3 regions of the Pseudonocardia sp. ICBG601 genome follow, and region 1 is predicted to be linked to each of the others. Evidence: predicted binding sites of a transcription regulator. Region 1 holds the regulator's gene; each other region holds the start of a gene.

The links. Region 1 encodes LexA, which represses DNA repair genes until DNA is damaged. Its sites were predicted from a motif close to CGAACACGTGTTCG; they were not measured.
Region 2: the regulator LexA is predicted to act here: its motif matches at 3,492-3,505, upstream of dnaB (replicative DNA helicase).
Region 3: the regulator LexA is predicted to act here: its motif matches at 3,681-3,694, upstream of recA (recombinase RecA).

The regions. Positions count from the first base shown of each region.
Region 1 covers NZ_JAHLJA010000002.1:844,740-850,600, forward strand. Annotated here, with positions in the region: gene hflX (GTPase HflX) at 1-953, shown strand, start outside; gene KPL57_RS03970 (hypothetical protein) at 989-2,053, shown strand; gene lexA (transcriptional repressor LexA) at 2,082-2,840, opposite strand; gene KPL57_RS03980 (hypothetical protein) at 3,070-3,300, shown strand; gene KPL57_RS03985 (hypothetical protein) at 3,463-4,107, shown strand; gene nrdR (transcriptional regulator NrdR) at 4,617-5,108, shown strand; gene KPL57_RS03995 (vitamin B12-dependent ribonucleotide reductase) at 5,203-5,861, shown strand, end outside.
Region 2 covers NZ_JAHLJA010000017.1:18,643-24,503, forward strand. Annotated here, with positions in the region: partial or broken gene KPL57_RS06970 (IS5 family transposase) at 1-142, shown strand, start outside; gene KPL57_RS06975 (deoxyribonuclease IV) at 202-969, opposite strand; gene rpsF (30S ribosomal protein S6) at 1,276-1,590, shown strand; gene KPL57_RS06985 (single-stranded DNA-binding protein) at 1,602-2,141, shown strand; gene rpsR (30S ribosomal protein S18) at 2,196-2,432, shown strand; gene rplI (50S ribosomal protein L9) at 2,447-2,893, shown strand; gene dnaB (replicative DNA helicase) at 3,536-4,945, shown strand; gene KPL57_RS07005 (DUF3040 domain-containing protein) at 5,070-5,408, opposite strand; gene KPL57_RS07010 (dTDP-4-dehydrorhamnose 3,5-epimerase family protein) at 5,581-5,861, opposite strand, start outside.
Region 3 covers NZ_JAHLJA010000148.1:2,496,967-2,502,827, forward strand. Annotated here, with positions in the region: gene KPL57_RS41285 (ATP-dependent helicase) at 1-1,240, opposite strand, end outside; gene KPL57_RS41290 (hypothetical protein) at 1,301-1,822, opposite strand; gene KPL57_RS41295 (MFS transporter) at 1,904-3,166, shown strand; gene KPL57_RS41300 (hypothetical protein) at 3,176-3,337, opposite strand; gene KPL57_RS41305 (DUF3046 domain-containing protein) at 3,415-3,609, shown strand; gene recA (recombinase RecA) at 3,869-4,921, shown strand; gene KPL57_RS70700 (RecX family transcriptional regulator) at 4,924-5,861, shown strand, end outside.

The sequences.
Region 1 (5,861 bases):
ACCTGCTGCCGCGGCTGCGCGGCTGGGGTGAGGCGCTGTCCCGGCAGGTCGGTGGCCGCGCCGCGGGCGGTGTCGGTATCGGTGGCCGTGGCCCCGGTGAGACGAAGATCGAGCTGGACCGGCGCCGGATCCGCGCGCGCATGTCGAAGCTGCGCCGCGAGATCGGTGCGATGCGCCAGGTCCGCGAGACCCAGCGCGGCAGCCGTCGCCGCAACGAGATCCCCTCGGTCGCGATCGTCGGCTACACCAACGCGGGCAAGTCGAGCCTGCTCAACCAGCTCACCGACGCCGGGGTGCTGGTGCAGGACGCGCTGTTCGCGACGCTGGACCCGACCACCCGCAAGGCGCAGACGCCCGACGGGCACGACTACACCCTCACCGACACCGTCGGGTTCGTGCGGCACCTGCCGCACCAGCTCGTCGAGGCGTTCCGCTCCACGCTGGAGGAGGCCGCCCGGGCCGACCTGCTGGTGCACGTCGTCGACGGGTCCGACCCGCTGCCCGACGACCAGATCGCCGCGGTCCGCCAGGTGCTCGTCGAGGTCGGGGAGGCCGCGGGCGACACGATGCCGCCCGAGCTGCTCGTGATCAACAAGACCGACGCGGCCGGTGACCTCGCGCTGGCCCGGCTGCGGCACGCCCAGCCGGACGCGGTGTTCGTCTCCGCGCACAGCGGCGCCGGGATCCCGCAGCTCCGGGAGCGCATCGCCGAGCGCCTGCCGCGCCCGGAGTACGAGGTCGACCTCCTGCTGCCCTACACCGAGGGTGCGCTGGTCGCGCGGCTGCACGACGACGGCGAGATCCTCGCCGAGGAGCACACCGCCGACGGCACCCGGATCCGGGCGCGGGTGAAGCCCGAGCTGGGCACCGCGGTGCTGCCGTTCGCGGTGGCGGGCTCGGCCCTGCCGACCGGGACCGGCACCGACCTGCCGGCGACGGCGGCGGGCCACTGAGCGTCCCACCGGCCGGGCGAGCGGGTCCCGGGGTCGTGGCCCGCCGCCTGACCGCGGTCCTCTGCCTGTCCGGTGCGCTCACGGGTGCGGCCGCGCCGCCGCCCGGGGCGACCCCGGTCTGCTCGATCGACGACCCGCGGCTGGAGGAGCTGTCCGGGCTGGTCGCCGAGGGCCCGCCCGGCGCGGCCCCGCAGCGCTACCACGCCATCGTCGACGGCGGCGGGACCGCGCGGGCGTTCACCCTGGACCCGGCCGGCTGCGCGGTCACCGGCACCCGGCAGGCCGACGTCGCGGTCACCGACGTCGAGGACCTCGGCCTCGGACCGGGCGGGGAGCTCTGGCTCGCCGACACCGGCGACAACGGGGCGCAGCGCGGGTCGGTCCGGCTCGTCGTGCTGCCCCCGGTCGGGCCGCCACGGGTGCACGACCTGATCTACCCCGACGGTCCGCGCGACGTCGAGGCCCTGCTGGTCGGCGACGACGGCGTGCCCCTGCTGGTCGACAAGACCACCGGGGCCGCCGGGGTCTACCGGCCCGCCGCTCCGCTGCGCGACGGCGGGGACCCCGTGGAGCTGCGCCGGGTGGCCCAGGTCGTGCTGCCCTGGTCCGGCACCGGCGGCGGGCCGCTCGGGGCCGCCGGGTCGCGCACGGTCACCGGCGGCGGGGTCTCGCCGGCCGGGGCCGAGGGCGGGCGCGCCGCCGTGCTGCGGACCTACACCGACGCCTGGGTGTTCCCGCTGCCCGCCGGCGGACCGGCGACGGCGGACGCGCTGGTCGAGGCCCTGGGCGGGGCACCGCTGCCGGTGCCGCTGCCGGGGGAGGCCCAGGGTGAGGCGGTCGCCCCGGACGGCCGGGGCGCGTTGCACTCCGGGAGCGAGGCGCGGGGCCTGACCGCGGCGGCGATCACGGTCGTCCCGGGCGCGGTGACCGCGGCGACCGTTCCGCGGGCACCGGTCGTGCCCCAGCCCGCCGAAGTGCCGGAGTACCGCACGTACCCGTCGTGGCTGCCCGCCGCGGGCGGGGCCGCGGCGCTCGGGACGCTGCTGGTCGCCGGCGCCGTCGCGATGTCCCTGCACGGACGGCGCCGCCGGTCCCGCTGACCGCGGGACGGGGCGCCGTCCGCGACGGTCAGAGGCGGCGCAGGACCGCCACGACGCGGCCGAGGATCGACGCGTCGTCACCCGGGATCGGGTCGTAGGCGTCGTTCGCGGGCATCAGCCAGATGTGCCCGTCCTTGCGGCGGAACGTCTTCACGGTCGCCTCGCCGTCGATCATCGCGGCCACGACCTCGCCCTGCTCGGCCACCGGCTGCTGGCGCACGACGACCCAGTCGCCGTCGGTGATCGCGGCGTCGACCATCGAGTCGCCCTTGACGTTGAGCAGGAACAGCGTGCCCTCGCCGACGATCTCGCGCGGCAGCGGGAACACGTCCTGCACGGCCTGCTCGGCCAGGATCGGGCCACCGGCGGCGATGTCGCCGATGAGCGGCACGAACGCCGGCGCCGGCCGCGCGGAACGCAGGTCGGCGGTGTCGGTGTCGGAGTCGGTCCCGTCGGTACCGGCGATCTGCTCCGGGCTGCGGACGTCGACCGCGCGGGTGCGGTTCGGGTCGCGCCGGAGGAAGCCCTTGCGCTCCAGGGTGCGGAGCTGGTGGTGCACCGACGAGGTGGACGTGAGGCCCACCGCGTCACCGATCTCGCGGACGCTGGGCGGGTAGCCGTACCGGTCCACCCAGTCCCGGATGACGGCCAGGACCTTCTTCTGCCGCGGGGTCAGGCCGCGGGTGTCGGCCGCGGGGTCGGGGAACTCCCGGACCTTCGCGGATCCCCGGTCCGCGGCGGTGCCGGTCACGCCGGGACCACCGTGTCCGGTGTCGTCCGCTGCCATCGCATTCGCCTCCTCGGGGTACTTACGGCGACGACCCTAGCCGCCGCGGGCCCGTTCGCCAAACATGCGTTCGAAGTCGCCCGGGGCGTGTCGTGGATTCCGTCGGGCCGCGGTGGTACAACATCGCACAGGCGTTCGATCGAACACTGGTTCGATCGAACGCGGTCCGCGTCGCCGCCCGGCCGCGCGGGGGAGACCGGCAGCGGGAACGGCAGCGGGGGTGGCGATCGTGGGTACGGCGGTCATCGGGGACGTGACGGTCATCGGGCGGGTCCCGGTGCGCACCACGACCGACGGGGTGCGTCCCGGCCCGGCGCCGGGCGTCGTGCGCCGTGCGGTGGCCGCGTCGGGTGTCCTGCTCGCCTCGGCGGCCGCGGTCGTCGCGCTCGGGGTGCTCGCCGACGTCGCGGTCGCCACCCAGGGCCCGGCCGGGCCGCCCGCGGTCGGCGCACCACGCTGAGAACGTCCCGGCACGGGCGACGACCTGCGGGAACGCAGTTGTTGTCGGTGCCGGGTGCTACACCGCTCGTACGCCCGTTCGACCGGGCTCGGGGAAGGGCCGGTCGGGAGCGGGGGAGACGAGACCGTCCGGGGGACGGGCGGTCCGACGGCAGGAGGAACCATGCGAGAGCTCGACGAGCGGATCCGCGACCACGGCGCGGTCGGCTGCCTGACCGGCGCCCCGGCGCCCGGCACCCCCACCTCGCGCGCCCGGCGCGCCGCCCGGGAGCGGGTGCGGGCCGCCGACGGCCTCGCTGGTGCGGCCGGTGCCGGCTCGTCGGCCGCCGCCCGCGCGGCCCACCGGTGGGCCGCCCACGGGGCGCGCGAGCGCGCACTGACCGAGTCGGTCGCCCGCCATCCCGCCGCCCGTTCCCGGCGCACCCCGGTGCCCGGTCCCTCGGGGGCCGGTCCCGCCGGCGGTCCGAACCTCGCCGTCCGGACGCCCCGCTGCACCACCGCGGACCCGGCCCCGGGGGCGACGGCGACCCTGACGCGGCCCGCACCGGCCGCGGCGCCGGCCCGTACGCGGTCGGTGGCCGTGCCGGCACCGCGCACCGTCCGTCCGCCGTCCCGGCGCTGCCTGGTCCCGGCGCGCCCGCGCCCGGCCCGCAGCCGCGCCCGCGGTCGCCTGGAGCGGTTCCTCACCGGGGTCGCGGCCCTGCTGTGCGCGACGACCGCGGTGGTGGCGCTCGGGCTGCTGGGCGACGCGGCGGCGGGCTGGAACGCCCCCGCGGCCGCCGTGCCGTCGGTCGGCGCCGTGCGCTGACCTCGGCCGGCGCCGCGCCCGGGGCGCGCACGGCTGTGCGCCGCGCGGCGGGGCGGTCCGAGGTGGTGACGGTGCGGAGCGGCGGACGCCGTGTCGGCGTGGCATCGGGTGACGGCGTGCGCGGGGATGGCGCACGGGTGTCGGGGCGCGGTCGCCGGGATGTCGTCGGAGGAGTCGGCGACGTGCCGCCGGGCGCGTCCGCAGGGCGTGTCCCCGCATCGGGTGGCCGCCGGTCGCGGTCCCTGCGGCGCGACGGACGGCGCCGCCCGCGACGTTCCTCGGCGCCACCAGCGCCGATGCCCCGCTCCATGATCGTCGGCGACGGACCGGTCGCGGAACGTGGTGTGCGAGGCTCGGATCCCGATCGGGCGAAGCTCGGCGTGGCGTGGGCCCCGGGATGGCGTACCCCTAGATGTAGGGGTTACATTGGTGTCGTTCCGCCACTGGTTGGGGGGACTGATCGCTGCGGAGAGTTTCCGGAACGTCACGGAAGAGGGGTGTGAGCGTCCATGCGCTGCCCGTTCTGCCGACACCCGGACTCCCGCGTGATCGACTCCCGGACCGCCGACGACGGGACATGCACCCGCCGGCGCCGGTCCTGCACCTCGTGCGGACGACGGTTCACCACGGTCGAGGAGGCCGTGCTCGCCGTCGTCAAGCGCAGCGGGGTGACCGAACCCTTCAGCCGGCAGAAGGTCGTCGGCGGGGTTCGGCGGGCGTGCCAGGGCCGGCCGGTCGACGAGGACGACCTGCAACAGCTCGCCCACCGGGTCGAGGAGACGGTGCGGGCGCGCGGGGCGGCGGAGCTTCCCAGCCACGAGGTCGGGCTGGCGATCCTCGGGCCGCTGCGTGAGCTCGACGAGGTCGCGTACCTGCGGTTCGCGAGTGTCTATCGGTCCTTCTCCTCCATCGAGGACTTCGAGAAGGAGATCGCCGACCTGCGTTCGGCGGCTGCCGGGGAAGCAGCCGACGACGAGGCCGGCCACCACCCGGACGGCTGAGCGGCGCGTCGTCGTCGCCGGTCGTACCGGGAAGAGAGCCGTCCGCGCACCCCAGCGTGCGGGCGGAGAAGCGTCGGATGTGCGGAGGCAGTTCATGACCGAGACCGTCGGGGGCCCGACGACAGACACCGGTGAGAGCGCGGCGGCCAAGCCGTCGCGTGGCCGCGGGAAGACCGGCGCCAAGCGCGCGCCCGGCCTGACCGTGCAGCGTGTCTTCACCACCGAAGGGGTCCACCCCTACGAGGAGGTGGAGTGGGAGCGCCGCGACGTCGTCATGACGAACTGGCGCGACGGCACCGTCAACTTCGAGCAGCGCGGCGTCGAGTTCCCGCGCAGCTGGTCGGTCAACGCCACCAACATCGTCACCAGCAAGTACTTCCGCGGCGCGGTGGGCTCGGACACCCGTGAGTCCAGCCTCAAGCAGCTCGTCGAGCGGGTCGTCGGCACCTACAAGCGGGCCGGTCTCGAGCACGGCTACTTCGCCACCGACGGCGACGCCGAGATCTTCGACCACGAGCTGACCTGGATGCTGATCCACCAGGTGTTCAGCTTCAACTCGCCGGTGTGGTTCAACGTCGGCACCGCCAGCCCGCAGCAGGTCAGCGCCTGCTTCATCCTCTCGGTCGACGACACCATGGAGTCGATCCTGAACTGGTACCGCGAGGAGGGCCTGATCTTCAAGGGCGGCTCCGGTGCCGGCCTGAACCTCTCGCGCATCCGCTCGTCGAAGGAGCTGCTGTCCTCCGGCGGCAC
Region 2 (5,861 bases), on a different contig from region 1:
GAACGCCACCCCACCACATCCGAAGCCATGATCCGCTGGGCCGCGATCAACACCATCACCCGCCGCATCGCCCGTGGATACCCCGCCACCCGCCAGCAGAAACACACGACACCCTCAACCCACTAGAATTTCCAAACACGCTCTGAGGCGCCCCGGGGCTCACGCCGGCCGGCCGGCTCGCCGGTACCGCCCGAGCCCGCCTCAGGTGTGCTCCCGCAGGAACGCGATGTCGCGGGCCTGCCCCTCGGCCGGGGTCTCCACCACGACCGGCGCCCCCGCCGCCGCGACGACGGCGGCCAGCTCGTCCGGCGGGATCGTGCCGTCGTCGATGTTGGCGTGCCGGTCGCGGGCCGAGTCGAACGCGTCGCGCGAGTTGTTCAGGTGGATCAGGTCGATCCGCCCGGTGATCCCCCGGACCCGCTCGACGATCCCGGCCAGCTCCTCGCCGCCGGCGAAGGCGTGGCAGGTGTCCAGGCAGAACCCGACGCCGAACTCGCCCACGGCGTCCCACAGCCGGCCCAGCGCGTCGAACCGGCGGGCCATCGCGTTGTCCCCGCCCGCGGTGTTCTCGATCAGGACGGGCACGTCGAAGCCGTGCTCACCGGCCTGGCGTTCGACGAACTTACGCCAGTTGTCGACGCCGACCGCCGGGTCGTCGTCCTTCGTGACGTGGCCGCCGTGCACGACCAGCCCGAACGCGCCGACCTCGGCGGCCCCGGCCAGGTGGTGCTGGACGATCGTGCGGCTGGGGATGCGGATCCGGTTGTTCGTGGACGCGACGTTCGCGGTGTAGGGCGCGTGCACCACCACCGCGACGTCCGAGGCGGCCAGCTCCGCGGCCCGCGGGTGCGGCGGCGGCTTCTTCCAGCCCTGCGGGTCGGACAGGAAGAGCTGGATCACCTCGGCCCCGACCTCGGCGGCCGCGGCCAGGGGGTCCTCGGCGTCGCGGACGTGTGCTCCGATCTGCATGCGGGCACGGTAGCGAGGACCCCCGACAGTCCTCGGCCGCCGGTGGGGTCCGCCGCGGCGCTCCCCCGCGGGAGGCCGCGGACCGGGCACCCGTACGGCGACCGGCGCCCCCGCGGGCACGACCCGGACCCGCCACGGCGATCCCCGTACCCGCAGGTCGGGGCCGGACCGGCCGTTGCTAGCCTGTACCGGCATCCCCGCAGGTCCCGTGCATTCCGCCGGAAACTGTCGGGGTGCACTGAGAACCTCCTGTCACGGCCGTCCGGGCCGTGACCGTTTCGAGTCCATAGGAGGTGAGTGGTTCTCATGCGTCATTACGAGGTCATGGTCATCCTCGACGGCGGCCTGGACGAGCGCACTGTGCAGCCGTCCCTGGAGCAGTTCCTCACCGTCGTGAAGAACGACGGCGGATCGGTCGAGAAGATCGAGGTCTGGGGCAAGCGCCGCCTGGCCTACGAGATCAAGAAGCAGGGCGAGGCCATCTACGCGGTCCTCGACATCACCGCGGAGCCCGCCACCGTCGCCGAGCTGGACCGCCAGCTGGGTCTGAACGAGTCCGTGCTGCGCACCAAGGTCCTGCGCAAGGACGTCACCCGCACGCCGGCGCCCGCCGCCGGCTGATTGGAGCCGTCATGGCCGGCGAGACCGTCATCACCGTCGTGGGCAACCTGACGGCGGATCCCGAGCTGCGGTTCACCCCGTCCGGCGCCGCGGTCGCCAACTTCACCGTGGCGTCCACCCCGCGCACCTTCGACCGCCAGTCCGGCGAGTGGAAGGACGGCGAGGCGCTCTTCCTGCGCTGCAACATCTGGCGCCAGGCGGCGGAGAACGTCGCCGAGTCCCTGACCCGCGGCGCGCGCGTCGTGGTCCAGGGTCGTCTGCGCCAGCGGTCGTTCGAGACCAAGGAAGGCGAGAAGCGGACCGTCGTGGAGATGGAGGTCGACGAGGTCGGCCCGTCCCTGCGCTACGCGACCGCCAAGGTCAACAAGGTCAACCGGGGCGGAGGCTCCGGTGGCTTCGGTGGCGGCGGCGGTGGCTACGACGGCGGTGGCGCCCGACAGGGTGGCGGTTCCGGCGGCGGAGGCAACTCCGGCGGCGGCTATGACGACCCCTGGGGTTCGGCCCCGCCCGCGGGCAGTGGCGCCGCGTCCGACGACGAGCCCCCCTTCTGATCCACGTACCTCTCCGCCCGTGACGGGCGGAGGACGATCTCCAGGAGCACCACCATGGCCAAGGCCATCGTGCGCAAGCCGAAGAAGAAGGTCTGCGCTTTCTGCAAGGACAAGGCCCAGCTGATCGACTACAAGGACACCGGTCTGCTGCGGAAGTTCATCTCCGACCGCGGCAAGATCCGTGCCCGTCGGGTCTCCGGCAACTGCCGGCAGCACCAGCGGGACGTCGCCGTCGCGGTCAAGAACTCCCGCGAGGTGGCCCTGCTGCCGTACACCTCGACCGCTCGCTGAGGAAGGGGAGACACATGAAGCTCATCCTCAACGCCGACGTCCCGAACCTGGGTGCCCCGGGTGACATCGTCGAGGTCAAGGACGGCTACGGCCGCAACTACCTGCTGCCGCGCAAGCTCGCGGTCGTCGCCACCCGTGGCGCCGAGAAGCAGGTCGAGCAGATCCGCCGGGCCCAGAAGTCCCGCGAGATCCGCGACCTGGGCCACGCCCAGCAGGTCGACTCGCAGCTGCGCAACATCAACGTGACCGTCTCGGCCAAGGCCGGCGACACGGGCCGCCTGTTCGGCTCGATCACCCCGGCCCAGGTCGTCGACGCCGTCAAGGCGGCCGGCGGTCCGCTGCTGGACAAGCGCAGCATCGACGTCCCGGGTCACCTCAAGACCCTGGGCAAGCACCAGGTGCAGGTCCGCCTGCACCCGGAGGTCACCACCGAGCTGCCGATCGCGGTCGTCGCGAGCTGAGCGGTCCGGTGGTCGTACGACCACCGAGCGTGATCAGGGCGGGGTTCGGAGCCATGTGCTCCGGACCCCGCCCTTTCGTGTGTCCGGAGCCGGCCTTACGGGCGTCGCGGACACGGTGTGCAGTCCCGGGTGGACGATCGACACCGATCGAACGACCCCGCACCGGGATGCCTTGTCACGCAGCCGACACGCCGCCCGGTGACGATCCACTCGACGGGCGGGCCTGTGGACGCGCCGGGCGGTGAACGGCCCGCCGGGCGCTCCGACACGCCCGTACGCGGCGTGCGACGACACGCCAGAGCAAAGTTGTCCACAGCTGTGAGTATGCCTCTGACCTGCGGATACGGCCCGTTCCGGGATGCTGTCCCCAGGTTGTCCCCAACACGGTCCCGGGACGGGCGGCATCCGTGCACAGTTCATCCCCAATTCGATCACCAGGCCGGTTCGCCACGGGCCCTGCGGCCGACCTACTGTCGGTCGTGCCGGTACGCGAGCGCCGTGCTCCCCGGGTCGCGCCCGCTGCGGTCCGTCGGGCACCACGCCGGCCGGCAGATCACCGACGACGGTCGCGAGTGAGCGGTACGCACCACTCGCGCGTCGAACGTGCGTTCGGTACTGTGTCCACCGGGGGTGACGCTGCGTATGGCTCTGACGGACGATCGTCCCGGCAACAAGCCCCGTGCGGTCCGTGACGGCGAGAAGGCGTCCGGATCCGGCGAGAGCGCGACGTTCGACCGTCAGCCGCCGCAGGACCTCACGGCCGAACAGTCGGTGCTCGGCGGCATGCTGCTGAGCAAGGACGCGATCGCCGACGTCGTGGAGGTGCTGCAGCCGGAGGACTTCTACCGGCCGGCCCACCAGACCGTGTATGAGACGATCCTGGACCTCTACAGCCGTGGTGAGCCCGCGGACGCGGTGACCGTCTCGGCGGAGCTGCAGCGGCGCGGTGAGCTGGTCCGCCTCGGCGGCGCCCCGTATCTGCACACCCTCATCGCCACCGTGCCCACCGCGGCGAACGCGGCGTACTACGCCGAGATCGTCGGCGAGAAGGCGGTCCTGCGACGGCTGGTCGAGGCCGGCACCCGGATCGTGCAGCTCGGCTACCACGGCGCCGACGGCGGCGACGTCGACGACGCGGTGGACCGGGCCCAGGCCGCGGTCTACGAGGTCACCGAGCGCACCACCACCGAGGACTACACGGTGCTGGAGGAGCTCCTCCAGCCCACCATGGACGAGATCGACGCGATCGCCTCCCGGGACGGCCAGTCCACGGGTGTGCCGACCGGCTTCGCCGACCTCGACCAGGTCACCAACGGTCTGCACCCGGGCCAGATGATCGTCGTCGCCGCGAGGCCGGGTCTGGGCAAGTCGACCCTGGGTCTGGACTTCGCCCGCTCCTGCTCCATCGGCAACGGTATGACCAGCGCGTTCTTCTCACTCGAGATGAGCAAGTCCGAGATCGTCATGCGTCTGCTGTCGGCGGAGGCCCGGATCCGGCTGGCCGACATGCGCGCCGGCCGGATGTCGGACGAGGACTGGACGCGGATGGCGCGGCGGATGTCGGAGATCTCCGAGGCTCCGCTCTACATCGACGACTCGCCGAACCTGACGCTCATGGAGATCCGGGCCAAGGCGCGCCGGCTCAAGCAGCGCTACGACCTGAAGCTGATCATCCTGGACTACCTGCAGCTGATGACCTCCGGCCGCAAGGTCGAGTCCCGCCAGCAGGAGGTCTCGGAGTTCTCCCGGCAGATCAAACTCCTCGCGAAAGAGCTGGACGTCCCGGTGGTGGCGATGAGCCAGCTCAACCGTGGCCCCGAGCAGCGCACCGACAAGCGGCCGATGCTGTCGGACCTGCGTGAGTCCGGCTCGATCGAGCAGGACGCGGACATGGTGGTGCTGCTGCACCGCCCCGACGCGTTCGAACAGGACGACCCGCGCGCCGGTGAGGCCGACCTGATCCTGGCCAAGCACCGTAACGGCCCGACCACGACGATCACCGTCGCCCACCAGCTGCACTACAGCCGGTTCTCCGACCTCGCCCACGGCTGAGGCCGGGCCGGACGCGCCGTGCGTCCCGGGCCCGGTGCGTGCCGGCGTACGAGTGGGCCGGCGTGCGGGTGGGCCGGCGTGCGGGTGGGCCGGCGTGCGGGTGGGCCGGTGTACGGATGGCCGGTCAGGCGGTGCCGGGCCGCGCCTGCGGACCGGTGGTGGCCGCGACGGCCAGCGCGAGGGCGGCCACGACGATCCCCGCGACGACGACCGGAACGCTCACCAGCACGGCGCCGAGCAGCAGCACGACCAGCGCGATCCCCAGCAGCATCGTCGGGAACGGCCCCGAGCCGTGCACGGTGCGCCGGTCGCGGGCGAACCCGGCGAGCAGCCGTCCGCCGTGCCGGGCCGGGGCGTGCAGCGCGGTGTTCAGCGCGGAGATCCGGCGGACCAGTTGCGGGTCGGTCCGGCGCAGCTGCACCTCGATCTCGTGCAGCCGACGGTTCTCACGCTCGCTCAGCACCGCGGCAACCCCTCGCGTCCGTGTCCCGGCAGACACGGTCGTGCCGCCGTCCGGCACGGGGCGTCGTCGATCCGGCCTGGTACCGACGTTACGTGACCGATTCGTGATCTCGGCGACCGGGCCGACCGGCTCACATGCGCCCGTCCTCACACCGGGGGGCCGGCGCCCGGGGTCACCAGAGGGAGACGCGGTCCCGGCGGGGGCCTGCGGGGGCGCCGAGGCGGGCGATCAGGGCGGCCCAGGACCGTGCGGTTCCCGGTGTCCGGGACGGGCGGGGGCGCAGCCAGCGGACCGCGAGGTCCGGGTCGTCCGGGTCGACGTCGAAGCGCTCCCGCCGTGGGAGACGGGTGACGCTGCGGAGCTCGACGACGGTCCCGCTCGCGACGGACTGGACGCCGTAGAGGCAGCCCGGCGGGACGAGCAGCCGCTGCGGGCCCTCGAGCAGGGCGACGG
Region 3 (5,861 bases), on a different contig from region 1:
GCCCGGACGCGACCGACGGCGGCGCCTCGACCTGCACGACCAGGTCGACGGCGCCCATGTCGATGCCCAGCTCCAGGCTGGAGGTCGCGACGACGCACGGCAGCACGCCGGACTTCAGCTCCTCCTCGACCAGGGTCCGCTGGTCGCGCGACATCGAGCCGTGGTGGGCCTTGGCCACCGTCGGCGCGGCCCCGCCGCCCACCCCGGACTGCCCGACCGCCTCGGCCGGGAACGCACCCGGGGCGTCGGCGTCGAGGTCCGCGGCCTCCTCCAGGGCGGCGGCCTCCTGCTCCGCGGCGAGCTCGTTGAGCCGGGAGGTCAGCCGCTCGGCGAGCCGGCGCGAGTTGGAGAACACGATCGTCGAACGGTGCTCGCGCACCAGGCCGAGCAGCCGCTCCTCGACGGCGGGCCAGATCGAGGGCTTGCGCGCCGTGCCCGCGGCGGACCCGACGACCTCCTCGTCGGTGCTGCCCGGGGCGGGCCGCTCGTCGAGCGCGGCCAGGTCGGGCACCGGGACCTGCACCTCGACCCGGATCGTCTTGGGGATCGCGGGCTGCACGACCTCGACCGGGCGGGTGCCGGACAGGAACGTCGAGACCTCGTCCACCGGGCGCACGGTCGCCGAGAGCCCGATCCGCTGCGGGGTGGCCTCGGTGATCTCCTCGAGGCGCTCCAGCGACACCGCCAGGTGCGCCCCCCGCTTCGTCCCGGCGACGGCGTGCACCTCGTCGAGGATCACGGTCGTCACCCCGCGCAGCGACTCCCGCGCGGCCGAGGTGAGCAGCAGGAACAGCGACTCCGGGGTGGTCACCAGCACGTCCGGCGGGGTGCGCTGGAACTGGCGCCGCTCGTCGGCCGGGGTGTCGCCGGTGCGCATCCCGACGGTGATGTCGGGGACCGGCTCGTCGAGCCGCTGCGCGGCCTGGCGGATGCCGGTCAGCGGCGAGCGCAGGTTGCGCTGCACGTCGACGGCGAGGGCCTTGAGCGGTGAGACGTAGAGGACCCGGCAGCGGTGCTTCGGCTCGGCGGGCGGCGGGGTGGCGGCGAGCCGGTCCAACGCCCACAGGAACGCGGCGAGGGTCTTGCCGGACCCGGTCGGCGCGACGACGAGCGCGTTGCGCCCGGCCTGCGCCGCGGACCAGGCGCCCTCCTGGGCCGCCGTGGGCGCGGCGAAGGCCCCCTCGAACCACTGGCGGGTGGCAGGGGAGAAGCCCTCGAGTGCGGTCACGCCGACCATCATGCGGGTGGGGTCCGACAGTCACCCGTCGAGCGCCCGTCGGACCGGGCGTGACCTGCGACGTCAGCGGGCGGCGTCGGCCCTCGTGCGGGGCCAGACCTCCGCGGTGTCCTCGGCCGGGAACTCGGCGACGACCGCCGCGACCGTCCAGACCATCGACGCCAGGAAGTCCACGCCCAGCGCGTCGACGTAGTGCGAGGTCTCGCGGGCGTCGGCCGGGTCGACGAGCGGGGCGACCGTGTAGCGGGCCCGGGCCGCGTAGCGCGGGCCCAGGTTGCTCCCGATCCAGGCCAGTGCCCGCTCGGAGCGGTCGTCGTGGTCGGCGAGCGCGGTGCGGGCGGCGTCGTACCAGTCGGCCAGCACCAGGAAGGCCAGCGACCAGCCGGGCGGGGTGGCGTCCGGCGGCATGTCCCGGTCGACCGCGGTCAGCCGGCGCACGGCGAACCGGGCCGGGTCGGGCCCCGGCGTGGCGAGGGTCTCGCGCACCGCTCCGGCCAGCACGTCGGAGACCATGCGGTAGGCGTTCTGCAGCTCCGCGTCGTCCGTGCCCGCCGACCTGCGTGTGTTCGGGGTCGTGCCCGCCATGTCCACCGTCCTCCGCTCGTGTGGCCGGGCCGGAGCGTAACGCCCTGGCGCGCGGCGGCCGTCGCACGGCAGCATCCGTCCGTGACCGCCGCACCCGACGCCGTCTCCCCGCCGCAGGACCCCGCCCAGCCCCGCCTGCTGGCGGTGCTCGCGATCGGGCAGGTGCTCGGTGGGACGGCCGTCGCGACCTCGATCGCGGCGAGCTCGCTGGTCGCCTCCCGGCTGTCCGGCTCGCCCGCGGTCGGTGGCGTCGCGTCGACGGCGAGCGTGCTGGGCGCGGCGGGTGCGGCCGCCGTCGTCGCACGGGTGGCCCAGGCCCGGGGACGGCGTCCCGCGCTGGTCGGCGGTCATCTGGTGGGGCTGCTCGGCGCGGTCGGTGCCGTCGTCGCGGCCACGACCGGCTCGGTGGCGCTGCTGCTGGTGTCGTTGCTGCTGGTGGGCTCGGGGACGGCGGTCGGGCTCGCCGCGCGCTACGCCGCCACCGACCTGGCCGCGCCGGTGCGGGCCGGCCGCGCGCTCGCGCTGGTGGTGTGGGCGACGACGGTCGGTGCGGTCGCCGGGCCGAACCTGCTCGGTCCGCTGGACGCCGTGGCCGTGTCGGTCGGGCTGCCCGGTGTCGCCGGTCCGTACCTGCTCTGCGCGGTCGCGTTCGCCCTGGCGGCCCTGACCGGGTGGCTGGGTCTGCGGCCCGACCCGCTGCTGCGGGCCCGGGAGCGCGCGGGCACCCCGGCCATCGCGCCGGGGGCCACGGTGGTGCGGCCGTGGGCGGTGCTGCGGGCCTCGCGCCCCGCGCTGCTCGGCGCGGTCGGCATCGTGCTCGGGCACGCGGTGATGGTCGGGCTGATGTCGATGACCCCGGTGCACATGGACCACGGCGGCGCGGCGCTGTCGGTCGTCGGGCTGTTGATCAGCCTGCACATCGCGGGGATGTACGCGCTCAGCCCGCTGTTCGGGTGGCTCGCCGACCGGCTCGGACCGGCGCGGGTGCTGGCCGGTGCCGGGGTGCTGCTGCCGCTGGCGGGGGTGGTCTGCGCCCTCGCCGCGCCGACCGCGACCGGCCTGCTGTCGGTAGGCCTGGTGCTGCTCGGCCTGGGCTGGTCGGCAGCGGTGGTGGGCGGGTCGGCGCAGCTCACGGCGTCGCTGGCGGTGGCCGACCGGCCGCGGGTGCAGGGCTCGGTGGACGTGGCGATGAACCTGGCCGGCGCCGCCGCCGGGATCGTGGCCGGGGTGCTCGTGACGGTGTCGTCCTACGCGCTGCTCGGCGCGCTGGTGGTCGTGGCGACGGTGCCGTTCCTGCTGGTGGCCGCGCGCGCGGCCCGCACGGGACGCCCGGCGGCCGGCTGAGCGGGACCCTCAGCGACGGCGCTGGTGGAGCCACCAGCGCACCAGCACGACCAGCGCGGACAGCAGAGCGAGCAGCGACACGACCTGCCACGCCAGCGGCGACCCGATGCCGGTCGTCGCGAGGACCTCGTCGGCGACGTCGACCGGGACGGTGGCGAGCAGTTCGGACATATCACCCAGGCTACCGGCTCCGGGCCGTCATCGGGCGGACACCGCACGGAACGGGTGACCCGTCTACCCTCGCGGGCGTGCGACTGAGCCACTTCCGGGAACTGATGGAGGGCGAGTTCGGGCCGGTGCGGGCGGCGTCGCTGGCCCGTGACCACGTCTTCGCCGACCTCGGCGGCCGGACCGTCGAGCAGGCGATCGAGGCGGGTCTCGACCTGCGCCGGGTCTGGCGCGCGGTCTGCGCGGCCTACGAGGTCCCACCCGCACGGCGGTAGCGGCGCCCCGGGCGGTCGTGGTGACCGCTCGGCTCCCGTGGGTGCCCGGTCGGCGTGTCGCGGTGTCGGATCGAACGCGTGTTCGTCTACGGTTCCGGCAGGGCCCGCGGTACCGGTCCTGCGGCGCGGTGTCGGACGAGTTGTCCACAGGCGCCGATCCGGGCCCGTAACTGTCAGGGGTACCCCATACCGTTGTGGTGTGCCTCCCCGAAAGACACCAGCAGGACCCGATCGTCGACCACCAGCGAGGAGTCAAGAGATGTCCGCTCCGGACCGCGGCAAGGCGCTCGAACTCGCCCTCGCCCAGATCGAGAAGAACCACGGCAAGGGATCGGTGATGCGCCTGGGCGACCAGGCCCGCGTCCCGATCAGTGCCATCTCCACGGGCTCCATCGCGCTCGACGTCGCGCTCGGCGTCGGGGGCATCCCGCGCGGCCGCGTCGTCGAGATCTACGGCCCGGAGTCCAGCGGTAAGACGACCGTCGCGCTGCACTGCGTGGCGAGCGCGCAGGCCGCGGGCGGTGTCGCGGCGTTCATCGACGCCGAGCACGCGCTCGACCCGGAGTACGCCAAGGCGCTCGGTGTCGACACCGACGACCTGCTGGTCTCCCAGCCGGACACCGGTGAGCAGGCGCTGGAGATCGCGGACATGCTGATCCGCTCCGGCGCGCTCGACATCATCGTCATCGACTCGGTGGCCGCGCTCGTGCCGCGCGCCGAGATCGAGGGCGAGATGGGCGACAGCCACGTCGGTCTGCAGGCCCGGCTGATGAGCCAGGCGCTGCGGAAGATCACCGGTGCGCTCAGCAACTCCGGCACCACCGCGATCTTCATCAACCAGCTGCGCGAGAAGATCGGCGTGATGTTCGGGTCCCCGGAGACCACGACCGGTGGTAAGGCGCTGAAGTTCTACGCGTCGGTCCGTATGGACATCCGCCGCATCGAGACCCTGAAGGACGGCACCGACATGGTCGGCAGCCGGACCCGGGTCAAGGTCGTGAAGAACAAGGTGGCCCCGCCGTTCAAGCAGGCGGAGTTCGACGTGCTCTACGGCGTCGGCATCTCCAAGGAGGGTTCGCTGATCGACGTGGGCGTCGAGCAGGGGATCATCCGCAAGTCCGGTGCCTGGTACACCTACGAGGGCGACCAGATGGGGCAGGGCAAGGAGAACGCCCGCAAGTTCCTCAAGGAGAACCCGGACGTCGCCGCCGAGGTCGAGAAGCGCATCAAGGAGAAGCTGGGGATCGGCGCCGTCGTCGACGCCGAGGAGACCAGCCCGGTCGAGCCCCTCCCGGCCCCGGTCGACTTCTGAGCGTGACCGGCGAGCGCGACGGGTCCGGAGGCACGTCCGGACGGGACGGTGCGGAGCCGACCAGGCCCCGCACCGTCCCGCTCGACGACCTGTTCGGCGTGACCCCGTCGGTCACCGACGAGCAGGATCCGCCCGCGATCCGGACCGCCGACCCGACCGGCGGTGGGCCGGACGAGTCCGTCGCCGAGCCCCCGGCGGTCCCCGGCTGGGACACGAGCCCCCACCAGGTCTCGTTCGCCGCGCTGAGCGGCGCCGACGAGGCCCCCACGACGGCGACCGACCCGCCGGCGGCCTGGTCCCCGGGCCCCGCGGCGGACGGCGCGACGGACGAGGCGGCGGCCCCCGCCCCGGTCCGCAGACTGACCCTCGACGGCCCCGGCCCCGCTTCCGGCGGGAGTGCGGGCGACGGCGTCGACGATGCGGGACCCGGTTCGCCCCGTGTGGTCTCCTTCGAGGAGCTGTCCGGACGGGGTGCTCGCCGCAGCGGACCCCGTCGCGACCGCGCGACCCCGCGTCGGCGTCCGGCCGCCGCGGCAGGCCCGACCGACCGGGACGCCGCGGCCGCCGCGCCCGAGGGCACCGGGCCGGACCCGGTCGAGGAGAGCACCACTCCCCGTGGCCGGCGCCGTGGAGAGGGCCGTGGCCGGGGGAGACGCCGGGGCGTGGACGCCACCCCACGCGTCGAGACACCGCAGGAGCAGGAGACCCGCGCCCGCGACATCTGCCTGCGCCTGCTCACCGACCGCGCCCGCACGGTCAAGGAGCTCGGCGACGCGCTGCGCCGCAAGGAGATCCCCGACGAGGTCGCGCACCGCGTCCTCGACCGGTTCGACGAGGTCGGGCTCGTCGACGACCAGGCCTTCGCCGAGCAGTGGGTCCGGTCCCGGCACCGCCACCGCGGCCTCGGCAAGCGGGCGATCGCGATGGAGCTGCACCGCAA